One region of the Rahnella sp. NRRL B-41462 genome, then DNA from elsewhere that is predicted to be linked to it. Evidence: predicted binding sites of a transcription regulator. Region 1 holds the regulator's gene; each other region holds the start of a gene.
The links. Region 1 encodes Fur, which represses iron uptake genes when iron is present. Its sites were predicted from a motif close to ATAATAATGAGAACNACTATCAA; they were not measured.
Positions count from the first base shown of each region.

Region 2: ulaG (L-ascorbate 6-phosphate lactonase) is a predicted target of Fur. The motif match lies at 1,336-1,358, and genes of this name have one in related genera.
Region 3: fepB (Fe2+-enterobactin ABC transporter substrate-binding protein) is a predicted target of Fur. The motif match lies at 810-832, and genes of this name have one in related genera.
Region 4: fes (enterochelin esterase) is a predicted target of Fur. The motif match lies at 884-906, and genes of this name have one in related genera.

Region 1 is NZ_JYDF01000081.1:50,551-52,759, reverse strand. It holds gene UC14_RS18525 (OprD family outer membrane porin) at 1-552, shown strand, start outside; gene chiQ (ChiQ/YbfN family lipoprotein) at 566-901, shown strand; gene fur (ferric iron uptake transcriptional regulator) at 1,030-1,485, opposite strand; gene fldA (flavodoxin FldA) at 1,798-2,209, opposite strand, start outside.
Region 2 is NZ_JYDF01000037.1:17,903-20,111, reverse strand. It holds gene ulaR (HTH-type transcriptional regulator UlaR) at 1-62, opposite strand, end outside; gene ulaG (L-ascorbate 6-phosphate lactonase) at 177-1,241, opposite strand; gene ulaA (PTS ascorbate transporter subunit IIC) at 1,654-2,209, shown strand, end outside.
Region 3 is NZ_JYDF01000060.1:13,223-15,431, forward strand. It holds gene UC14_RS15625 (HNH endonuclease) at 1-475, shown strand, start outside; gene fepB (Fe2+-enterobactin ABC transporter substrate-binding protein) at 855-1,823, shown strand; gene fepD (Fe(3+)-siderophore ABC transporter permease) at 1,823-2,209, shown strand, end outside.
Region 4 is NZ_JYDF01000060.1:18,396-20,604, forward strand. It holds gene fes (enterochelin esterase) at 1-793, opposite strand, end outside; gene UC14_RS15655 (TonB-dependent siderophore receptor) at 1,019-2,209, shown strand, end outside.

The DNA of each region.
Region 1 (2,209 bases):
AAGAATGATCCGAACAGTCTGTATGACGGTCTGGCATGGTTGCAGGCACTGACCTTTGGCTATACCACCGGGCAGTTTAACTGGCGTCTGGAAGGGACGATGGTGAAAGCGGAAGGGAATCAGGGCTACTTCCTGCAGCGCATGACCCCGACTTATTCTTCCTCAAACGGCCGTCTTGATGTGTGGTGGGACAACCGCTCGGACTTCAACGCCAACGGTGAAAAAGCAGTATATGCCGGCGTGCTTTATGATCTGGCGAAATGGGACCTGCCGGGGTTCGCGGTCGGTGGTTCGTACGTCTATGCGTGGGATGCCAAACCGAGCACCAACGCCGCTTATGACCAGAGCCAGCGTCTGAAAGAAAGCGCATGGAGCCTGGATGCGCTGTACACCATTCAGGAAGGGCGCGCCAAAGGGACGTTGTTCAAACTGCATTACACCCAGTACGACAACCATTCGGACATACCGAGCTGGGGCGGCGGTTACGGCAACATTTTCCAGGATGAAAAAGACGTGAAATTCATCGTTATCGCTCCATTTACTATTTTCTGAGGTCGCTATGTCGATGAATAAATTACTGATGATCATGGTTTCGGCTGTTTTGCTGGCCGGTTGTGCACCCACCGCCGATCAGGCACAAATATCCCAAACGCGGGAAGATTACCGTGCCTGTATCAATACGTCAGAAGGCAATCCGGACAAACTGGCATCCTGCGAGGTGTTACTGAATAAACTGAAACAGGAAAAAGCCCACCAGCAATTTGCGGAACAAGAAACGGTACGTGTGTTGGATTACCAGCGATGTCTGACGGCGCGTAAAACTGGCGACGGTCAGGCATATGCTGCTGATTGCGGGAAAATCTGGCAGGAAATAAAAACGAACAATTCACCTAAGTCGTGAATCTCAGCAGCGAAACATACCCCGGCTTGCCGGGGTTTTTTATGCCTGCTATCCGGGCTCAATCTGCGTCGATATCAGACATAAAAAAACCGCTTTTCAGCGGTTAATTTAGTCAAAGCCTGTGCAGATTACTGCGCAGGTTTATCGTTGTGCAAAGAGTCATCTTCGCGGCAATCGCCTGCTTCACAGTGACCGTACAAATACAGGCTGTGGTTGGTGAGCTTGATACCGTGTTTCTTAGCAATCTCACGCTGACGACCTTCAATATATTCGTCACGGAATTCGATCACACGACCGCAATCCAGACAGATCAGGTGGTCATGGTGATGTTGCTGGGTCAGTTCGAATACGGACTTGCCGCCTTCGAAGTTATGACGGGTGACAATACCGGCGTCGTCAAACTGGTTCAGAACGCGGTAAACCGTCGCCAGGCCAATTTCTTCACCCATATCAATCAGTTGCTTGTAAAGATCTTCCGCACTAACGTGATGACCTTCCGGCGCTTGCAGCACTTCCAGGATTTTGAGGCGCGGAAGCGTGACTTTTAAGCCGGCTTTCTTCAGTGCGGTGTTGTTGTCAGTCATGCGGATTCAGTCCTGTTACTATGTGCTAATCAAGTTGAGGCATGCAGCCTGTGGCATCGGCGGCACAAAATTATTCGTTTAGTCTCTTCGTTTAACGCAATGTGCCAATTCTCGTCAACGACAGCCTGTTAATAAAGATCACAAATTGCCGGTCACATTTGGAATGCAACGACTTGATCAATAGAAAAAACAGAGGAACTCAGTGTACCTTGATACGACCGAAAGTTACAATTTTGTAGCAGTTAAATTGTTAATTTCAGTAATAGTTTGGCCCTTCAATTGTAGAATAAATCCTCAGGGCCAACAGGGTTTTTAGCCAATAATTTCAGAAAGGCTAAGTTCTTCTGTGATCTGTTTCACCCAGGCATCAACACGTTCGCTGGTCAGTTCGGGCTGACGATCTTCGTCAATTGCCAGTCCTATGAAGTGCTTATCATCCGCCAGGCCTTTAGATGCTTCAAAGTGGTAACCTTCGGTAGGCCAATGTCCGACAATCACTGCGCCGCGTGGCTCAATGATATCGCGCACGGTGCCCAGCGCATCGCAGAAATATTCGGCGTAGTCTTCCTGGTCACCGCAACCAAACAGTGCCACCAGCTTACCTTCGAAATCTATCTCTTCCAGCGTTGGGAAAAAGTCGTCCCAGTCACACTGCGCTTCACCGTAATACCAGGTTGGAATGCCGATAAGCAAAATATCGAATTTTTCCAGATCCTCTTTGCTG
Region 2 (2,209 bases), on a different contig from region 1:
GAAATCTGCCCCTGACGTTGCAGCAGATCGAGAATAGCATTGTGGCGTTGTGGCTCAGTCATGGTGGCTCCGCAGGTAAATAGGTGATTACCGCGTGATTATAAACGAGCAGTAATGGCAATTACATGGTTTATAAAAAAGCGGAGTCTGTTGCCTCCGCCTGTTCATAACATACTTTATAAGAAAGACTTGAATGGCAGATCAGTCTCGGTAGTAAAGCAGTCGTCAAAGCCACGCGGATAGTGATACTCGAAGTTATCCTTATCATCCGGATACGTGAATTTACCGCCGACCTGCCAGATAAACGGCTTGAAGCCGTATTTCAGGCGATCTTTTTTCATCTCCCACAGCACGCGGATTTCCTGCGGATCGGCCTGGAAATTCGACCAGATATCATGGTGGAACGGAATAACGACTTTGGTGTTGAGGGATTCCGCCATGCGCAGCATATCGACGCTGGTCATTTTGTCGGTCACACCACGCGGGTTTTCGCCATAAGAGCCGAGCGCCACGTCTATCTGATATTCGTTACCGTGTTTGGCGTAGTAGTTGGAATAGTGCGAATCGCCGCTGTGATACAGGTTACCGCCCGGCGTTTTGAACAAATAATTCACCGCGCGCTGATCCATCATATCCGGCAATACCCCTGCGGCTTTCTGGTCTGCGGGCAGGGTGATCAGCACCGTGCGGTCGAAAGAATCCAGTGCGTGAATTTCCACGTCTTTGATCCTCACCACTTTGCCCGGCGTCATCACGATGCAACGACTGGCGGGCACGCCCCAGCTCATCCACAAATCCACACAGGTTTGCGGGCCGATAAAGGGCACGTCAGCAGCACAGTTTTGCATGACCGCGGCGGCCACGTTCACATCGATATGATCGTTATGATCGTGGGTGGATAACACCGCGTCGATCTCCCTGATCGCAAAGGGATCGAGCACAAACGGTGTGGTGCGCAGATTCGGCTGGAGCTTCTTTACACCGGCCATGCGCTGCATCTGGTGGCCGGTTTTCATCAGCGGGCTGCTGTGATTTTGCTTGCCGACGCCACACCAGAAATCGACACAAATATTCGCGCCGCCCTCAGACTTCAGCCAGATCCCCGTACAGCCCAGCCACCACATGGCAAAGGTGCCCGGCGCGACCTTTTCCTGCTCGATCTCTTCGTTTAACCAGGTGCCCCATTCCGGGAAAGTGCTGAGGATCCAGGATTCGCGGCTGATCGTTTCTACTTTGCTCATAGTATTCCCTCATCTGAGTTGGCTTTGAAATAGAGTCACAATAAATCATTTAGTGATTACATGTGATTTGTTTGTGAGAAGTTATCATCGAAAATTCATAATGACAATGATTATAAACGAGCGATTTTTAGCATTAAGCAGGGGGTGACAAAGGAGGATGGGAGGATTTTAGGCGGTTTTCACATGCTTTTTTTTGTAGTATATGGCTGATATATATCATAAAAACAGAGTGATTTAGTTTGTTAGCTCATTCTGCCGATGACGATATCTTGCGAGACTGCTCACAAATAATCATTGCGAATCTTTATTTGATTCGATGTGAGCATTAGAGTGCGTTTGTCCCTCACTTTTTAGCGCAGCGGTTATGTTCAAGTGCGTTGAAGAGATCAAACAAGGTCAGACGGAGAGTCTTATGGAATTCCTCTACACCATCTTCACCGTATTTTTTAATCAGGTAATGACTAACGCGCCGTTGCTGCTGGGTATTGTGACCATGCTCGGTTACATCCTGCTCAGGAAGAGCGCGACGGTGATTATCAAGGGCACCATCAAAACCATTATCGGCTTTATGTTACTGCAGGCGGGGTCCGGCATTCTGACCGGTACCTTCAAACCGGTGGTGGCAAAACTTTCAGAAGTGTATGGCATTAACGGTGCAATATCAGATACCTATGCCTCAATGATGGCCACGGTGGAGCGCATGGGCGAGGCCTATAGCTGGGTCGGTTACGCGGTACTGATCGCCCTGGCGCTGAATATCCTGATGGTGGTATTTCGCCGCATTACCGGCATTCGCACCATCATGCTCACCGGCCACATCATGTTCCAGCAGGCGGGGCTGATTGCGGTGTTCTTCTTCATCATGGGCTATCCGATGTGGACCACCATCTGGTCAACCGCAATTCTGGTATCGCTGTACTGGGGCATTACCTCGAACATGATGTACAAACCGACGCAGGCCGTGACCG
Region 3 (2,209 bases), on a different contig from region 1:
GGATCCACATGAAAACGAACGTTACCTTGCAATATGGATTAATGAGAAAGAGTTTTTCACTATTTATTCTGAGAATGATTGGTATTCAGTTTCATTAATTTTAACAGATGAAATAGGAACCATTCTTTTAAAAATAGACAGAGGGGAATTAGTAGTTTCAACTGACTCCTGGGATTATGAGTGGGTCGGTGAAAACATTAAAATTCGAGAAAAGGTCGGTAAAATAATCCTTGATTTAAATATATCTGACGTGCATGTTGAAATATCTCGAGGAATGTTTATAGACCAAAATAAGGATGGATTCATAATAAAAGATAACAATATGATAGCCATCTATGACGGAAAAGATAAAGGACACACTTACCAAGGCAATCAGACGAATGCGTCAGAGGTCGGGGGATTTGCACTATTGAATACAAAATTACATCCTGAAGTTGCTCCTCCGCGAGGATTCTCCTTTCGCTCAAGGCCTTAGAACTCGCCTAGCAAAAAAATTTTGGAATTAGTCGATGTGAAAAGCGGCGATTAAATGGCGATACAATTAGTATAGACAGGCATTTAATGGCAACCAATGGCAGCATATATCATTGTTAATTATGGTAAGTTAATGATTATACTTAGGTTAAGTTGATACTCATAATCCCCGGGTCGCTGGTTCAAGTCCAGCAAGGGCCACCAAATTTTAGTTTGAGATTCAAACGATTAAGCCACTTCATACGGAGTGGCTTTTTTGTTGCGTGAATACCTGTCTTCCCCTGACTTTTCCACGGATTGAACCTCTCTCGTCATTGACCCCATTCGCCCTGCATATAATAATGATAACCATTAACATTAAAGAATCAGGAATGGATCCAATGACAAGGGCTGGTTTTCGCCGTTTTTCAGGGATGGTTGCGCTGTTGTTATCGCTGCTTGTCGCCACGCAGGCTTTCGCAGAAGGCTGGCCACGGCAAGTTATGACCTCAAAGGGAAGCATCACATTACAACAGCCGCCGCAGCGGATTGTCTCCACCAGCGTCACCGTCACCGGCACATTGCTGGCGATTAATGCGCCGGTTATCGCCAGCGGGGCGACTGCGCCCAATAATCGGGTTTCCGATGCTCAGGGCTTTTTCCGCCAGTGGGGCGATGTCGCGAAACAACGCGGTGTGCAGCGGCTTTATATCGGTGAACCCGATGCTGAAGCCATTGCCGGTCAGGCACCGGACCTCATCATTATTGCCGCCACAGGCGGGGATTCCGCACTGAAACTCTATGATCAGCTGTCTGCCATTGCGCCAGTTATGGTGGTCAATTACGACGATAAAAGCTGGCAGGAACTCGCCACCGAATTAGGCCGGGCGACGGGTAAAGAAACCGATGCCGCCAAGGTTATCGCGCAGTTTTCAGCCCGTGAAGACAGTCTGAAAAAAGCGATACATTTGCCACCGCAGCCGGTGTCCGCGCTGGTTTATGGATCAGATGGCAAAAGCGCCAATCTGTGGACGCCCGCGTCACCGCAAGGTCAGTTGCTCCGGCAGTTAGGATTCAGCCTCGCGCCGGTTCCGCTGAATTTCGCCGCCAGTTACAGTCAGGGCAAACGCCATGACATCATCCAGCTTGCCGGTGAGAAAATGCCGGAGGCGATGAACGGCCAGACGCTGCTGTTATTTTCTGCCAGTCAGCCTGATGCACAACGGCTGCTGACCAATCCTTTTCTGGCGAAGTTACCTGCCGTGCAGGCCGGGCGCGTGTATGCCATGGGTGACGACACGTTCAGACTCGATTATTACAGCGCCAGCAACATGCTGAATCAGCTTGAAAAACTGTTCGTAACTCACTGATGTCCCGCTCAATAAAAAATCTCACAGCGCTGTTGGTTGCCTTGTTTTTGCTCTGCCTGATGATGGCGCTGAGTCTGGTGCTGGGCGAGAAATCGCTTGCGTCCGGCACCGTGATGTCAGCGCTTAACGGCCAGTGCACAGGGGCGGATTGTGTGATTGTCACCGATGCCCGTGTGCCGCGCACGCTGGCCGGTTTGCTGGCGGGGATGGCGCTCGGATTATCCGGTGCGCTGATGCAAATCCTCACCCGCAATCCGCTGGCTGATCCCGGTATTCTTGGCGTTAATGCGGGTGCGGCTTTCGCGGTGGTTATCGGTATCGCCTTTTTTGGCGCAACGGATGTCAGCCACTATTTGTGGTTCGCGTTTGCCGGTGCCTTGCTGGCA
Region 4 (2,209 bases), on a different contig from region 1:
CATCAATCAGCACGTAGACGGCCTGCGGCAATGTGCCTTCCTGCGTCAGTTGCATCAGCGGCTGCCAGACCGGCATCTGCTGCGCCCAGAACTGGCCGTCGAGCAACAGCGCCAGCGGGCGCGATGCCGGATCCTGGCTTTCGCCGGTAGTGTAGATCCAGACCTTGCGCCGGTTGCCCAGACGCGCACTGTTCCACTGATAGGTTTGCAGTTTTGCCGGTTTCTGTGGCAACGCGGCACCGTGGAGATCAAACTCCCGCCAGGCAGGCTGCGGCAATGCGTCGGGCATATGCAAAGGCGACAGCGCGTGAGATTTCGCCCCCGGCCACGGCTGATTCGGATTCAGCGGGTCATAAATCGCATGGGCGAACATATCTTTCCACCATTCCCGCGCAGCCAGCATGGCGGTATAGGCATCGGGATCCTGCGGGAACTCTCTGCCGGGCCTGGTGCGCGGGATCAGGCTGTAACTGCCGCGCCAGCCGGAGCGCAGCGTAATACTCAGCGACCAGACATCGGTTCCCGCAAGTCTTTGCAGGCTTTGCGGCGGTAAAGACTGATGGTGATCGGTGATGCCATTGATGTTGATCCACACCCGCTGGAAATCCGATGTCGCCTCACTGCCCTGCGGATCCCGCCAGAAGAACGTCACGTTGCATACATCATCATTCAGCCGTTCGATCAAGGGTGAACCCTGCGCTTTAATGTCTTTCCACCATTCGGCACTTCCCGCCTGAGAGCTTGCTAACATCGCCTGCGCGGTGGGTTTTTCCGGAAACTGCGATTTCATCATGTTTACGCTTTACAGTCTTTTGGCAGTGAGAGAAGGCATAATTTGCAGAATGATTGACCTGCTTCCTGAAAATTATGAATGGGAATCGTATTGATAATTGTTTGCATTTGCAATAGTGTGTTACCGCCCGTAAACGGGACGATAAAAATACACACACAACAGGCCATCCTCCTGTTCACTAAATCTGTTTTGCAGGAACGGATGGATTTCAGGGCAGAATCCACTATGAAAAGCAGGCTACCACACTATTCTCTGGCAACCTTAATCGGGCTGGGATCAGCACTTTCTTTGCCCGTCAGCGCGGCAGAAAGCACCACAACCCGCACAACAGACGCCAGCCAGAACACCGCAGAAACACAGGAAGACACCAGCGACACACTGGTTGTCACCGCCGCACAGCAAAACCTTCAGGCTCCCGGCGTTTCCACCATCACTTCTGATGAAATCCAAAAACGCCCTCCGGCACGCGACATCAACGAACTTATCCGCACCATGCCCGGCGTAAACCTGACCGGCAACTCTACCAGCGGCCAGCGCGGTAATAACCGCCAGATCGACATCCGGGGTATGGGCCCGGAAAATACCTTAATCCTGATCGACGGTAAGCCGGTGAACAGCCGCAACTCAGTGCGTCAGGGCTGGCGCGGTGAGCGTGATACCCGCGGCGACACAAGCTGGGTTCCGCCCGATATGATCGAGCGCATCGAAGTGATCCGCGGCCCGGCGGCGGCGCGTTACGGTAACGGCGCGGCGGGTGGCGTGGTGAACATCATCACTAAAAAAGACACTCAGGAGTGGCACGGTTCCTGGAATACCTATCTGAACGCACCACAACATAAAGACGAAGGCTCGACCAAACGTACCGATTTCAGCCTCTCCGGCCCGCTCAACGATCAGTTCAGTTTCCGCCTGTTCGGTGGCTACAGCAAAACGCAGGCTGACGCGCAATATATCAACGAGGGTCATCAGTCTGAGCGTACCGGCACCTATGCCGACACCGTTCCGGCAGGTCGCGAAGGCGTGATCGATAAGAATATCGACGCCCTGTTGCACTGGGATTTTGCCCGCATGCAGTCACTGGAATTTGAAGTGTCCAACAGCCGTCAGGGCAACCTGTACGCAGGCGACACGCAGAACACCAACACCAGTGATTTGGTGAAAAGCATGTACGGTGAAGAGACTAACCGCATTTACCGCCAGTCCTACTCGGTGACCTACAAAGGCGCATGGGATAACGGTGTGACCACCAACAACTACGTGCAGTACGAAAAAACCCGTAACTCGCGCATGGATGAAGGGCTGGCGGGCGGTACCGAAGGCATCTTCTCTGACGAAGACTTCAACACCATCGCTCTGGGCGACATTCTGGCGCACAGCGAAGTCAGTATTCCGTTTGAGCTGGGCGTGCCGCAAACC